Regions from separate parts of the Mesorhizobium sp. M1428 genome, predicted to be linked through region 1. Evidence: riboswitches for the same ligand, from Rfam matches in the RefSeq annotation. Region 1 holds a riboswitch; the other holds the start of a gene.

Region 1 (5,647 bases):
GGTGCCTCGCGCGAACCTGTCTCATCTTCCGCCTTACCCCATGCCGCCTCCACCGCAGCAATTGCCGCCGTCGGCAATTCTGCCGAAAATGCGATGTAATCGTGCAAGGTCAACCCGTTATCACCGCGCTCTAACCTCTCCAGCAACTCGCGCGGCGTTTGCGGAATCCCCTCAACGGCGTAGCCCTGTTCCCTCAGGTCATGCAGCATTGCCAGCACGCTGGACGGGACGTCGAGGCCGACTGCGTAGCCGGTGCGACCGGGGGCGCTCGGATAGTCGGGGATCAGGATGGCCAGCTTGCGTTCCGCGCGGGGCGTCCGCTGCAGGCGCACGAAGGCCTCGACACGGTTCGCCACTTGCGCCACGCGGGCGGGCTCAGGCCGGTTGGCGAAGGCGCGAAAGGCCAATGCGGGATCGGTTTCGCTTTCATCCTTGAAGGAAATGGCGCCGGCCAGGATGCGGCCGTCGAGCTCGGGCAGGACGACATGCATGGCAAGGTCGGCGGGCGCCAGGCCGCGCTGGTTACGTTGCCAGATGTCGCGGCGGGTGGTCGCGACGATGACCTGGAACACCGGTACGCCGGCGCGGTCGAAGAGGGTTTCGATGCCAGGCTCGGCCCCGGAGGCGAAAGCAGTGGTGGTGATGATGGCGGCAGGCTTCAGGGTTGCAAGCGCAGTTTCGACAAAGGCGAGGGATGTTGGGTCCTTCAGGCTGGAGACGAAGATGGGGACGGGGGTGATGCCGCGTTGGCGCAGGGCTTCGAAAAGCGCGTCGATCGGCGCGACATCGGCGGCGAGCAGCATCGAGCGGTAGAACAGAATTGGCACGACGTCCCCCTCCCCCTCGAGGGGAGGGTGGCCCGAAGGGCCGGGTGGGGTCGTCGCGGCAGTGCTCGACGTTTCCTGTTGGTGCGCTTCAAAGTGTTGGCGCGCTTCGGAGAGGACCCCACCCCCGGCCTGCGGCCGGACCCTCCCCTCAAGGGGGAGGGGGACGCCGCGTTCTACGACCCCCAGTCCCGGCTCGTAAAATCCCGCCTTTGGCACGCTGACCGGTTCAGCGACCGCCACACCCGATCCAGCGAGACTTGCCAACCTCTGCACCAGCGCCGCCATATTTGCCGGACCGCCTTCGCGGAAATAGTCGAGCAAGCTGTCCAACTCCTCGCGCGGCAGCGTCGAGCCTTCGATCAGTCGCAAGTCCTCGTCGTGGCTCTCGCCTGGTAGGAGCGCGAGCTTGATACCGCGATTTCGCGCGATAACGGCGAGCTGATCGCAGCCATAGCGCCACCAGTCATAGCCGCCGAGGATGCGGACCAGAATGACCTTGGCGTGGCGGGCGACGCTGTCAATCCAGAGATCGACGGACATCGGATGGCGCAGGTCGCGCAAGGCGGCGAGCCGCATCGATGGCAGGTGGTGCGCATCTGCCTTCCACGCCGTCGCCAGCCCGGCCAGGTCGCTGTCGGTGAAGGACAGCGCCACGACATCCGCAGGCGTTTGCCTGAGATCGACAGGCTCGGCGAGATCGTCGAGCGAGGCGGATGTGGTGGTGAGGATGTGCATCGCGGCTCGTACCTGGGGTCAGCCGGCGAGGATACGCTCGATCGCCGGGCGGTTCAGCCCCTTCAGGCCGATGACGACAAGGCGCGAGCGGCGATCGTCTTCGGCGGTCCAGGCGCGATCGTAATAGTGGTTGACGCGCGGACCGACGGCCTGCAGCAGGAGCCGCATCGGCTTGCCGCCGACTTCGACGAAACCCTTGACGCGCAACACGTTTTCCTCCTCCGCCGCCGTGGCGACGCGTCGTGCGAGCTCGTCCGGGTTGGACACGGACGCGATGTCGATGACGAACGAGTCAAAATCGTCATGCTCGTGGTCGAGCTCGTCGTCGTGGTGGGTCTTGCGGTTCTCGATGTCGTCCTCGACGGCGAGGCCGAGGCCGAGCAGCACCGACGGGTCGACCTTGCCTTGCGAAGTCGGCACGATCTTCACCGCCCGCGCAACATGCTTGCCGATGACGGCATTGGCGCGGGCCGAGCCGGCTGCGTCCATCAGGTCGCTCTTCGACAGGATAATCAGGTCGGCGCAAGCGAGCTGGTCCTCGAATACTTCCTCGACCGGATCGTCGTGTTCGAGCGTCTCGTCCTGCGCGCGCTGCGCCTGCAGGGCGTCCATGTCGTTGGCGACGCGGCCATCAGCCAGCGCCGGTCCGTCGACCACGGCGATGACGCCGTCGACCGTCACGCGGCTTTTCACCGACGGCCACTGGAAGGCCTGGACCAGCGGCTTGGGCAAAGCGAGGCCGGATGTTTCGATCAGGATGTGGTCGACCCTCGGCGTCAGCGACAGGATCTGGTCGAGCGCCGGGACGAAATCGTCGGCCACTGTGCAACAGATGCAGCCATTGGCCAGCTCGACGATGTTTTCGTCGGGGCAGCTGTCGATGCCGCAGCCCTTCAGGATCTCGCCGTCGATGCCGATGTCGCCGAACTCGTTGACGATGATGGCCAGCCGCTTGCCCCCGGCGTTTTCGAGCAAATGGCGGATCAACGTCGTCTTGCCGGCGCCGAGAAAGCCGGTAACGACGGTGCAGGGAACGCGCGAAAGGGAGGCAGTGGTCATATCAGGTCCTTCAAAAGGTCAAGGGGAGGGATGCGGGCAACCAGGCCGCGCTTCAGGCAATCGGGACGGCCGCGCCACGGAATGAGCCCATCCGTCGAGGTGGCGAACAGCTTTGCGCCGGTCACGAGATCGGCGCCGCTGGTCGCGGTCAGGTCGCCGAAGACGTAGCTCCAGCAGCCGTCGCGCAAAATCGCGGCGCTGAGCCGGCGCTTGCAATTGCCGAGGCATTCGACGGTGCGGATTTTAATGTTTTCGCTGGAAGCGGCGCGGCGCGTGTCCTCGGCGAGCAGTTCGCCGGCGCGCGGACGAGCGTCCGAACCGGTCTCGTCACGGCAGGACGAGCAGACGATGACGGTAACGCCGGCCGGGGAATCACCATGGCCGGACAATAAATCCGCTGTCTCAGCCGGGAAACTGCTGTCGCGTTCCAAATCAGGCTCCTTGCCCGGAAAACCCGCCAGGCGATCGGATTCTTATGTCCTAGACGGCAGGTCTCCTGGCTCGCGCGTCATCGCCTGGGTGCCGCCTTCCCGGGAATATCCCAGTGGTTTTCGGCCTTGGCTCGTCGCTTACAGTTGCGGGGACAGCCGCGGATTTGAAATCGAGATTTCGCACCGCATTCCCTCTTGGCCCCTGCCGTTGCGGGCAGGGGACCGTCTGGAATGGATTTAGGCTTGTGGAGGCAGTCGTGTCAACGCACGTCTACGACGCGGCAATGTCGGCCAAAGGCTGTCATGTCCCGCCTTCCGGCAGTGCCAGGATAACTTGCCGGATTGCTTGATAGCCATCGCCATAGTCCCAATCATGACTGATCGCCAGATTTTGACCTTCTTGCCAAACCGCGTTGTCCAGAAGGACTTCGCCACTAATAAGCGTGCCGTTCAAGCCTGCCAGAAAGGTCCGTACAAAATGGCCTCCGGGGGGTACCGAAGCTGTGAACAGCTTTTCCAGCTTGGCATAGAATGCTGGTAGCCTCGGCTTAGCGAGCATAGCTCGGTAGTGGCTTGGGAAATGACGGGTCCGCCATAGATTTTCCAACGGGCATTGTTGCGCCAGATGTTCCAACGGGCGCTGCTTCGCTGCCAAATCTCTACCTCGGCCTGTATGTCGTCGCAGACATGATCAGCCAGCCCCTCAATGGCCACGTGGAAAACACCACGGATAAATTTTTCAAACGCCTGATTCAATTCTTCTTCGCGCGTGTCGCCGAAGCCAGCAAATGATTCAATGACCGGCTGAACATCAAGCAGCGGAGAGAATATGTAGATTTCAAGAACGAGCCGACCGTTAGAACCCGTCTCGAACACCTCAGCCTCAAACCGAAGTTGCCTCGACTGGAGCGTGACGTCCTGCTCTCTACGTATTGCATCTATTCCATGTGCAATCAGCGCACCATGGATCATGTCGAGCACTTCGTGCGATGCCATTACAAACCTACCAGGTTTCTTGGAGCGTCTATGACAGACGCTGTGGGGGTTGGCCATCTATCTGACTGGCCAGCGCCGGCCCAAGATCACCGGCAGCCGTCACCTCGATGCGCTCAAGCCCGAGCCAGCCCTGCATCTGCTTCAATTCCTCGAAGAGTTCGGCGGCAGTTTGCGGCGGGGCGCCGGGCTCCGCATAGGCGGCATGGACGCGCAATACGCCGGCCGGACGGTCGGCCCTGAGGTCGACGCGCCCGACGATGCTGTCGCCGAGCAGGAACGGCAGCACATAATAGCCATACTGGCGCTTTTTGGCCGGCGTGTAGATCTCGATGCGGTAGTGGAAGTCGAACAACCGCTCGGTGCGCGACCGCTCGAAGACGACGGGATCGAACGGCGCGAGCAAGGCGCGCGCCTCGATCCTGCGCGGCAAACGGGCGTCCTTGTGGAGATAGGCCGGCTTGTTCCAGCCTTCGACGCTCACCGGTAACAGCTCGCCGGCCTCGACCAGCTCCTCGAGGCGGCCCTTGATATCGGCGGGCGAGAGGCGGAAATAGTCGCGCAGATCGCCTGCCGTGGCGACGCCGTGGGCGCGGGCGGAGATACGCAGCAATTCGCGGTGCGCATCCTCGGGGCAGGGAACCGGCAGAGTGAGTACCGCCGGCGGCAGTACGCGCTCCGGCAGATCGTAGAACCGCTCGAAGCCGCGGCGATGCGCTGTGGTGATACGGCCGGCCCAGAACAGCCATTCGAAGGCGTGCTTGGCATGGCTCCAGCCCCACCAGCCACCATTGCCCTTTTGGCCTTCGAGGGCTGAAGCGGCGATCGGGCCGTGATCGACGACCTGGCGATAGATCTCCTCGATATAGGCGGGGTGCTCGCGGCCCCATTTGGCCAGTCCGCTGTACATTTCGTCGCCGCGCTCGGCCCGCTGCATGCGCCAGCGCATCAGCGGATAGGTCTCGACCGGCAGGAACGAGGCTTCGTGCGCCCAATATTCGAAGACCATGCGCTTGCGCGTTACGGCAGCGTCGTCGAGCAGCGCCAGCTTGTAGGGGCCAAGCCGCGAATAGAGCGGCATATAGTGGGCGCGCACCACGGCGCTGACGGAATCGATCTGCAGCAGGCCGGTACGGGCAAGCACGCGGGCCAGATGCCTGCGGTCGGGCGTACCGGCGGGGCGGGGGTCGTTGAATCCCTGTGCCGCCAGCGCGATGCGACGGGCCATGCGAAGCGAGATTTTTTCCTTCATCAACGCGGTATCCTGATGATGCTGGACAGAGCAGAGAACCTGCGATTCCGTGCCATGCTAGCAGGGTTTTGGCGGCATCCATGTCAGGAGAGAAAAGTGGAGTGAAAAATGAAAGAAATCAAACAGGAGCGGATCGGACCAGTTTTGCCGGATATGCCGCCCAGCACCGCGATTTGAACAAGGTTTGACTTGCTTCGCCGAAAGCGCTGCGCTAACCCTCGCCGCGTTGCAGCATAGAGCCCCCTTAAAACGGTTCAGTGGTTAAACTGTCACGCTTCCGCAAGTGGGTCCGGTGCTGTAATCAGAGTGGATTGGCCGCCAACGGAAACTGCAGCATGAACGCACTTTTA
Region 2 (5,647 bases), on a different contig from region 1:
ACCCGGCGGTGGCATGGGTGAGGTATCCCTTCCTCGACTCGCACCCTGATCAGGTGACGGCGCGAAAGCAGATGTCCCAAGGGTCGGGCATGTTAGCCTTTGGCCTCCACGCTGGGTTCGAGGGCGCGCGGCGGATGATGGACCGGCTCAACCTGATCACCCGGGCTGTCAGCCTCGGCGATGCCGACAGTCTCATCTATCATCCGGCAAGCCTGACCCGTGCTCGTCAGCCGATCCGCAAGGATGCGCATCTGGCCGATGGAGTCGGCGAGGACCTCATGCGTCTCTCGGTGGGTCTTGAAGACGCCGATGACCTAATCGCCGACCTGCGGCGGGCTCTGGACGCCTTGTGATGACCTGTCGTCCGGCCAGTCCTGCGCTCACGCACAAACCTGGAGCCTTGCCATGGCATTCCTGAGCGGTCTTTCCGCGTTTCCCATCACGCCCGCCGATCGTGACGGCCGCGTCGATACCGTTGCTCTGCGCAAGCTGATTGCCAGGCTTGGCGCCGCTCAGGTCGACTCCATCGGTCTTCTCGGCAGCACCGGCACCTACATGTATCTGTCGCGCGAGGAACGGCGACGGACGCTCGCCGAGACCTTGGACGAAATCGCCGGGCGAACGCCGGTCGTGGTGGGTGTGGGCGCGTTGCGCACCGATGAAGCAGTGAGGTTCGCGCAGGACGCCAAGGCCCTTGGAGTTGCCGCGGGGCTGCTTGCGGCCGCCTCCTACACCCCGCTCACTGAGGACGAGGTGTTCGAACATTTCTCGACGGTGGCGTGCGAGAGCGGCCTGCCGATTGTCGTCTACGACAATCCAGGAACGACGCATTTCCATTTCACCCCAGCACTCGTCAGCCGCCTGGCAAAGGTGGGTGGGATTGTCGCTATCAAGAATCCGACAGACAAGGGCGATGCGATCAAGAGCCATCTGGCCGACCAGAGGCGCACTGTGCCGGAAGGGTTCTCAATCGGCTACAGCGGCGACTGGAACGCCGCAGAGGCCATGATCGCCGGCGCCGACACATGGTACAGCGTCCTCGCCGGCATCCTGCCCGAGGTCTGCGTGAAGATCGTCACGGCGGCGCAACAGGGCGATGCGGCCGAAGCGCGACGGATCGATGCCACGCTTGCGCCGCTCTGGAGCCTCTTCAAGGAGTTCTCGAGCCTTCGCGTCGTCTATGCACTTGCCGAATTGCTCGACATTTGCCGTGCCGACCCCCCGCGTCCCATCCTGCCTCTGCCCTCAGCAGCGAAGGGCCAGATCGCCGCCGCGTTGGAACGCTTGCCATCGGATGTCAACCGGTGAATAGCGAACCCGGCGGCCAGTGAAGGAACCTATCATGTATGTACCCGGGCATTTCGAAAAACCGAGCCGAGAAGTCCTTTACGAACTGATCGAGAACAGCGCACTTGGCATGTTGATAACCCATGGCCGGAGCGGTCTCGACGCCAATCACATCCCCTTCGAACTCGACACGTCACAGGGAGAAAACGGTACTCTTTACTCCTGCGCGATTAGTACACGTGCCGAAGGAAGTGCACATTCTCGCTCGAGTGACGTTTTCAAAGGATGTGATCGCGTTTTGGCACATTCACAGCCGACATGCGGCAGCCGGTAACTCACCACATGGTGAGCAACCAGGAAACCCTCAGGCCTACACTTTCTCCCGGAGCGCACGTGCTGCAGCGACCATGTTCATGAGGGCAGGGCGGACCTCCTCCCATTTGCGTGTTTTGAGGCCACAGTCCGGGTTTACCCACAGTTGGGCATCCGACAGTCGGTCGCGGGCAAGCATGACGAGGTCCGAAATCTCCCCGACTTCCGGGACACGTGGTGAGTGAATGTCGTAGACTCCGGGCCCGATTTCGTTCGGATATTTGGAGCTCGTGAAGGCGTCCAGCAGTTCCATTTTCGAGCGCGACGTCTCAATCGAAATGACATCCGCATCCATTTCAGCGATCGCGTCGATGATCTCGTTGAACTCCGAATAGCACATGTGGGTATGGATTTGAGTCGCGTCCTTTACACCCGTTGAAGCGATCCGGAAGCATTCGACAGCCCAGTCGAGATAGTCGTTCCAATCAGACTGGCGCAGTGGCAATCCTTCGCGAAACGCGGCCTCATCGATCTGGATCATCCTTGCGCCGGACCATTCGAGATCCGTCACTTCGTCGCGGATGGCGAGCGCGATCTGGCGGCATGCTTCGGAGCGAGGTACGTCGTCGCGAACAAATGACCAGTTGAGAATGGTCACTGGGCCTGTGAGCATTCCCTTCACAGGGTTTTCCGTAAGCGACTGGGCGAACTGCCACCAGCGCAGCGTCATCGGATTGGGCCTCGATACGTCGCCGAAGATGATGGGGGGACGCACGTAACGCGACCCATAGCTCTGCACCCAGGCATGCTGGGTGAAGGCGAAGCCGGACAGCTGCTCGCCGAAATGCTGTACCATGTCGTTTCGTTCGAACTCACCGTGCACCAGCACGTCCAGCCCGATCTCTTCCTGCCACCGAATTGCAGCCTCGATCTCCTTCTTCAGGTAGGTCTCGTAGTCGACATAGCTCAGCTGGCCCTTCGCATGAGCGGCCCGCGCCCTGCGTACCTGCGGCGTCTGCGGGAAGGACCCGATGGTCGTCGTCGGGAACGGCGGCAGTCCGAGCGTGCCGGCCTGGACTCTGGAGCGCTCGGCAAAAGCGCTCTCTCGTCGCTTCATGCTGTCGTCAATGCTGGCGATCCGCCCCTCAATCAGCGGGTCATGGATCTTCGTGGATGTCAGGCGAGTGGCGGCAGCCTCGGCAGACGCTTTCAACGCGCCTGCCACCGCATCCCTGCCTTGAGTCAGGGCCCGGGCCAGCAACACCAACTCGTCGGTCTTCTGGGCCGCGAAGGCGAGCCACGACCTGATGTCCGCGTCGAGTTCGGTCTCCATGCGCAGGTCGATCGGCACGTGCAGCATCGAGCAAGAAGGCGCGATCTCGACGCGGTCCAAGGGCCAGCCGGCGACGATCGGTTTGATGCGGTCGAGAATGGCGGGCAGGTTCGCACGCCAGACGTTGCGGCCATCGATCAAGCCAAGCGAGAGCACCAGATCCTTCGGTGCGAGCCGACCCACCGTTTCCAGCTGCTCGGGAGCGCGCACGAGATCAATATGCAGCCCGGCCAGGGGCAGACAAACCGCGGTTTCGAGATTGTCTCCCAGGGGCCCGAAATAGGTAGCCAGCATGATCTTCAGCTCGGGCGCGGCTTTCGACAGCTGGCCATAGGCGAATTCGAACGCAGCTCGTTCGTTCGGGTTCAGATCGAGGACAAGCGCTGGCTCATCGATCTGCACCCAGTCGGCTCCAGACAGCTTCAGCCTCTGCAGGAGTTGCTCGTAGACGGGCAGCAGCCGCGGCAGGAGCGCGATGGGATCGAATCCTTCGGCAGGCGATTTCGCCAGCTTGAGGAAGGTGATCGGTCCAAGGATGACTGGGCGTGTGTGAACGCCGAGAGCTTTAGCCTCGATGAAGTAATCGACCGGTTTCGTCGACGAGAGGGCGAACGTCTGATCATCGTTGAGTTCCGGCACAATGTAGTGATAGTTGGTGTCAAACCACTTGGTCATTTCCATCGCGGTTACATCAGACCGATGAGCCGCCTGCTGGTGACCAGCGTGTCGACAATCCTCCGTCTGACCCTGGTTGCCCCGCGCCATTGCGAAGTAGATGTCAAGTGGAACCTCGCCGCTATTCCAGCCGTAACGGGATGGAACGGCGCCGACCATGGCTGCGGTGTCGAGCACATGGTCGTAGAGCGAGAAGTCGTTCGACGGGATTTTCGACACGCCGCGATCGTGCTGCTCCTCCCAGCTAGCGGCACGGAGCGCCTTCGCGGTCGTGAGAAGGTCGGCAGCGGACGATTTTCCGGACCAGTAGCTTTCAAGCGCGAATTTCAGTTCTCGCCGACGACCGAAGCGGGGCACGCCGAGCGTTGCTACAGGAATTTGCTGAGAGATAGTCATGCCAGACCCCGATGGTTGGGGCGTCGGTGACAAGGAAGGCGCTAGCAGGCCGGCACGAACGCCAGGCTGCAGCGGCCACCGAGACACCCCGCCCGTGGACGTAATTCGCCGTGGCAGGTCTCCTGGCTCGCGGGGTCATAGCCTCTACCCGTCTTCCCAAGGCTATTCGCCTCAGTGACATGAGTGGGGTTGGCTCGCCGCTAACAGTTGCGGGGGCAGCGCCGGCATCGCACCGGCTTCCCTCTTAGCTCCGCTGCGGCAGCGCCGTACGGAGAACCACGACGCGGGAGACAATTACAGCAGTTCGCTCCATTGTCAACGCCGCATAAAGAAATGTTTATGTCGTTATGTTAAATTTCCGTTGGCATGTTCCAAAGGTCGCCTCGAAATCGAAAACTGTGGAAGCCTTGAGCGGCCGGTAAATCAAAGCAATGACGCACGGCGCCCTTGTCCAGGAGGATAGGAGTTCGTCGGCTGCCGGCAGCAAACATACCGGCAAGCGCCGTGGTGCTGCTTAGCGCATCACGCGAACCACCTCGGCGTCGAACTTCGGCTCTGAGGTTCCGACCGCTTCGTTGGTGATCTGCTCGCGACCATATTCGGCTCAATGGCGAGGCTGTTGCCCATGTGGAAGCTGTTGGCCGTGATGCCCTCGGTGATATGACACAACGATTTCGGGGGGAGCACACCGAGGCCAGGCGCAGCGGCGTGTTGCGAAGTGATCGAGGCCAATGTCTCGAACTGCTTGTTCGCAGCCCACCGGCTCAAGGTAACCCGGCTCAAACCACCGGGCTAGCTCAAGTCCTGTCCAAATGAGGCCTGAGCGGCAAATCGTCGTGCACGCGCACGGTTTGGCGTTCGATCTTGTGATGCGTCTTGGGCGGACAATCGCCACGGTGCAGCGCGCAGAAGCGGTCCCCAATTCGGAAGCCGAGGGCGGTGAGGGCAAGCCAGCGCCACAGGCGGAAGGGGACTTGGACCTGTTTGCCCTGCTGGACCACAAGTTCGCGACACAGGGCCTCAAGGAGAAGACCAAGAGTGATTATGCGCGGGACCTCGCCAAATTCATCAAAAGCAGCGGGCAGTCAAAGTTCGGCGCCGATTGACATGGAGATAGCCATCGCGGCGGACCGCCCAGGCGGACCGCAAGCCGGAATACAACCGGGTGCAGGCGGCCAAGCTCGTCCACAAGATGGCGTCGGGCACACACCGGCGATGGGAGAGCGGACCGTGGAGTGCAGGAACTTCACGCCTATCCACGCTCCCGTGGACGTGTCCTGCGGCACATCGGCAGCGATATTGAGGAGGCAGTTGAGCTTCTGGTCGAGCACTCTTACCTGCCACTACCTACGCTTAACGTCATCTCGTACTGAAAACGCACCACGCAAGGTCGAGATGTAACATGCGCCCTTCGTGGATGGTTCTAAGCTTCCTCGGGCGCGGTCAATCTGTGATAACGGTCGCTTGGAACCTCCATCACCGCGACGCGATCAAGGTTGGCGTATCGCGCTCGGTAGTAACCTTCTTCCTCCACTTCGGCGAAACTACACTGGGGAACGTCAAAGGTCGCAGCTTCCAATCCGAAGAAAGTCGTAGCGGTTTCTTCATCCAAGAAGTTCCACTCATCTTCTCCGTCGTCATATG

What was found. A riboswitch is a leader RNA that binds a small molecule or an ion and turns the genes downstream of it on or off. The one in region 1 is predicted to bind cobalamin.
Region 2: linked by a shared signal. The riboswitch ahead of metE (5-methyltetrahydropteroyltriglutamate--homocysteine S-methyltransferase) and the one ahead of NKG60_RS01630 (DUF1636 family protein) in region 1 are both predicted to bind cobalamin.

The regions. Positions count from the first base shown of each region.
Region 1 is NZ_JAMYKT010000001.1:331,939-337,585, forward strand. It holds partial or broken gene NKG60_RS01620 (cobaltochelatase subunit CobN) at 1-1,562, opposite strand, end outside; gene cobW (cobalamin biosynthesis protein CobW) at 1,581-2,621, opposite strand; gene NKG60_RS01630 (DUF1636 family protein) at 2,618-3,052, opposite strand; cobalamin riboswitch at 3,091-3,294, opposite strand; gene NKG60_RS01635 (DUF6348 family protein) at 3,354-3,611, opposite strand; gene NKG60_RS01640 (DUF6348 family protein) at 3,503-4,048, opposite strand; gene NKG60_RS01645 (winged helix-turn-helix domain-containing protein) at 4,077-5,297, opposite strand; gene NKG60_RS01650 (NADH-quinone oxidoreductase subunit A) at 5,633-5,647, shown strand, end outside.
Region 2 is NZ_JAMYKT010000011.1:174,254-179,900, reverse strand. It holds gene NKG60_RS17850 (trans-sulfuration enzyme family protein) at 1-353, shown strand, start outside; gene NKG60_RS17845 (dihydrodipicolinate synthase family protein) at 406-1,308, shown strand; gene NKG60_RS17840 (FMN-binding negative transcriptional regulator) at 1,343-1,621, shown strand; gene metE (5-methyltetrahydropteroyltriglutamate--homocysteine S-methyltransferase) at 1,658-4,003, opposite strand; cobalamin riboswitch at 4,099-4,299, opposite strand; gene NKG60_RS17830 (hypothetical protein) at 4,855-5,109, shown strand; gene NKG60_RS17825 (helix-turn-helix transcriptional regulator) at 5,427-5,647, opposite strand, start outside.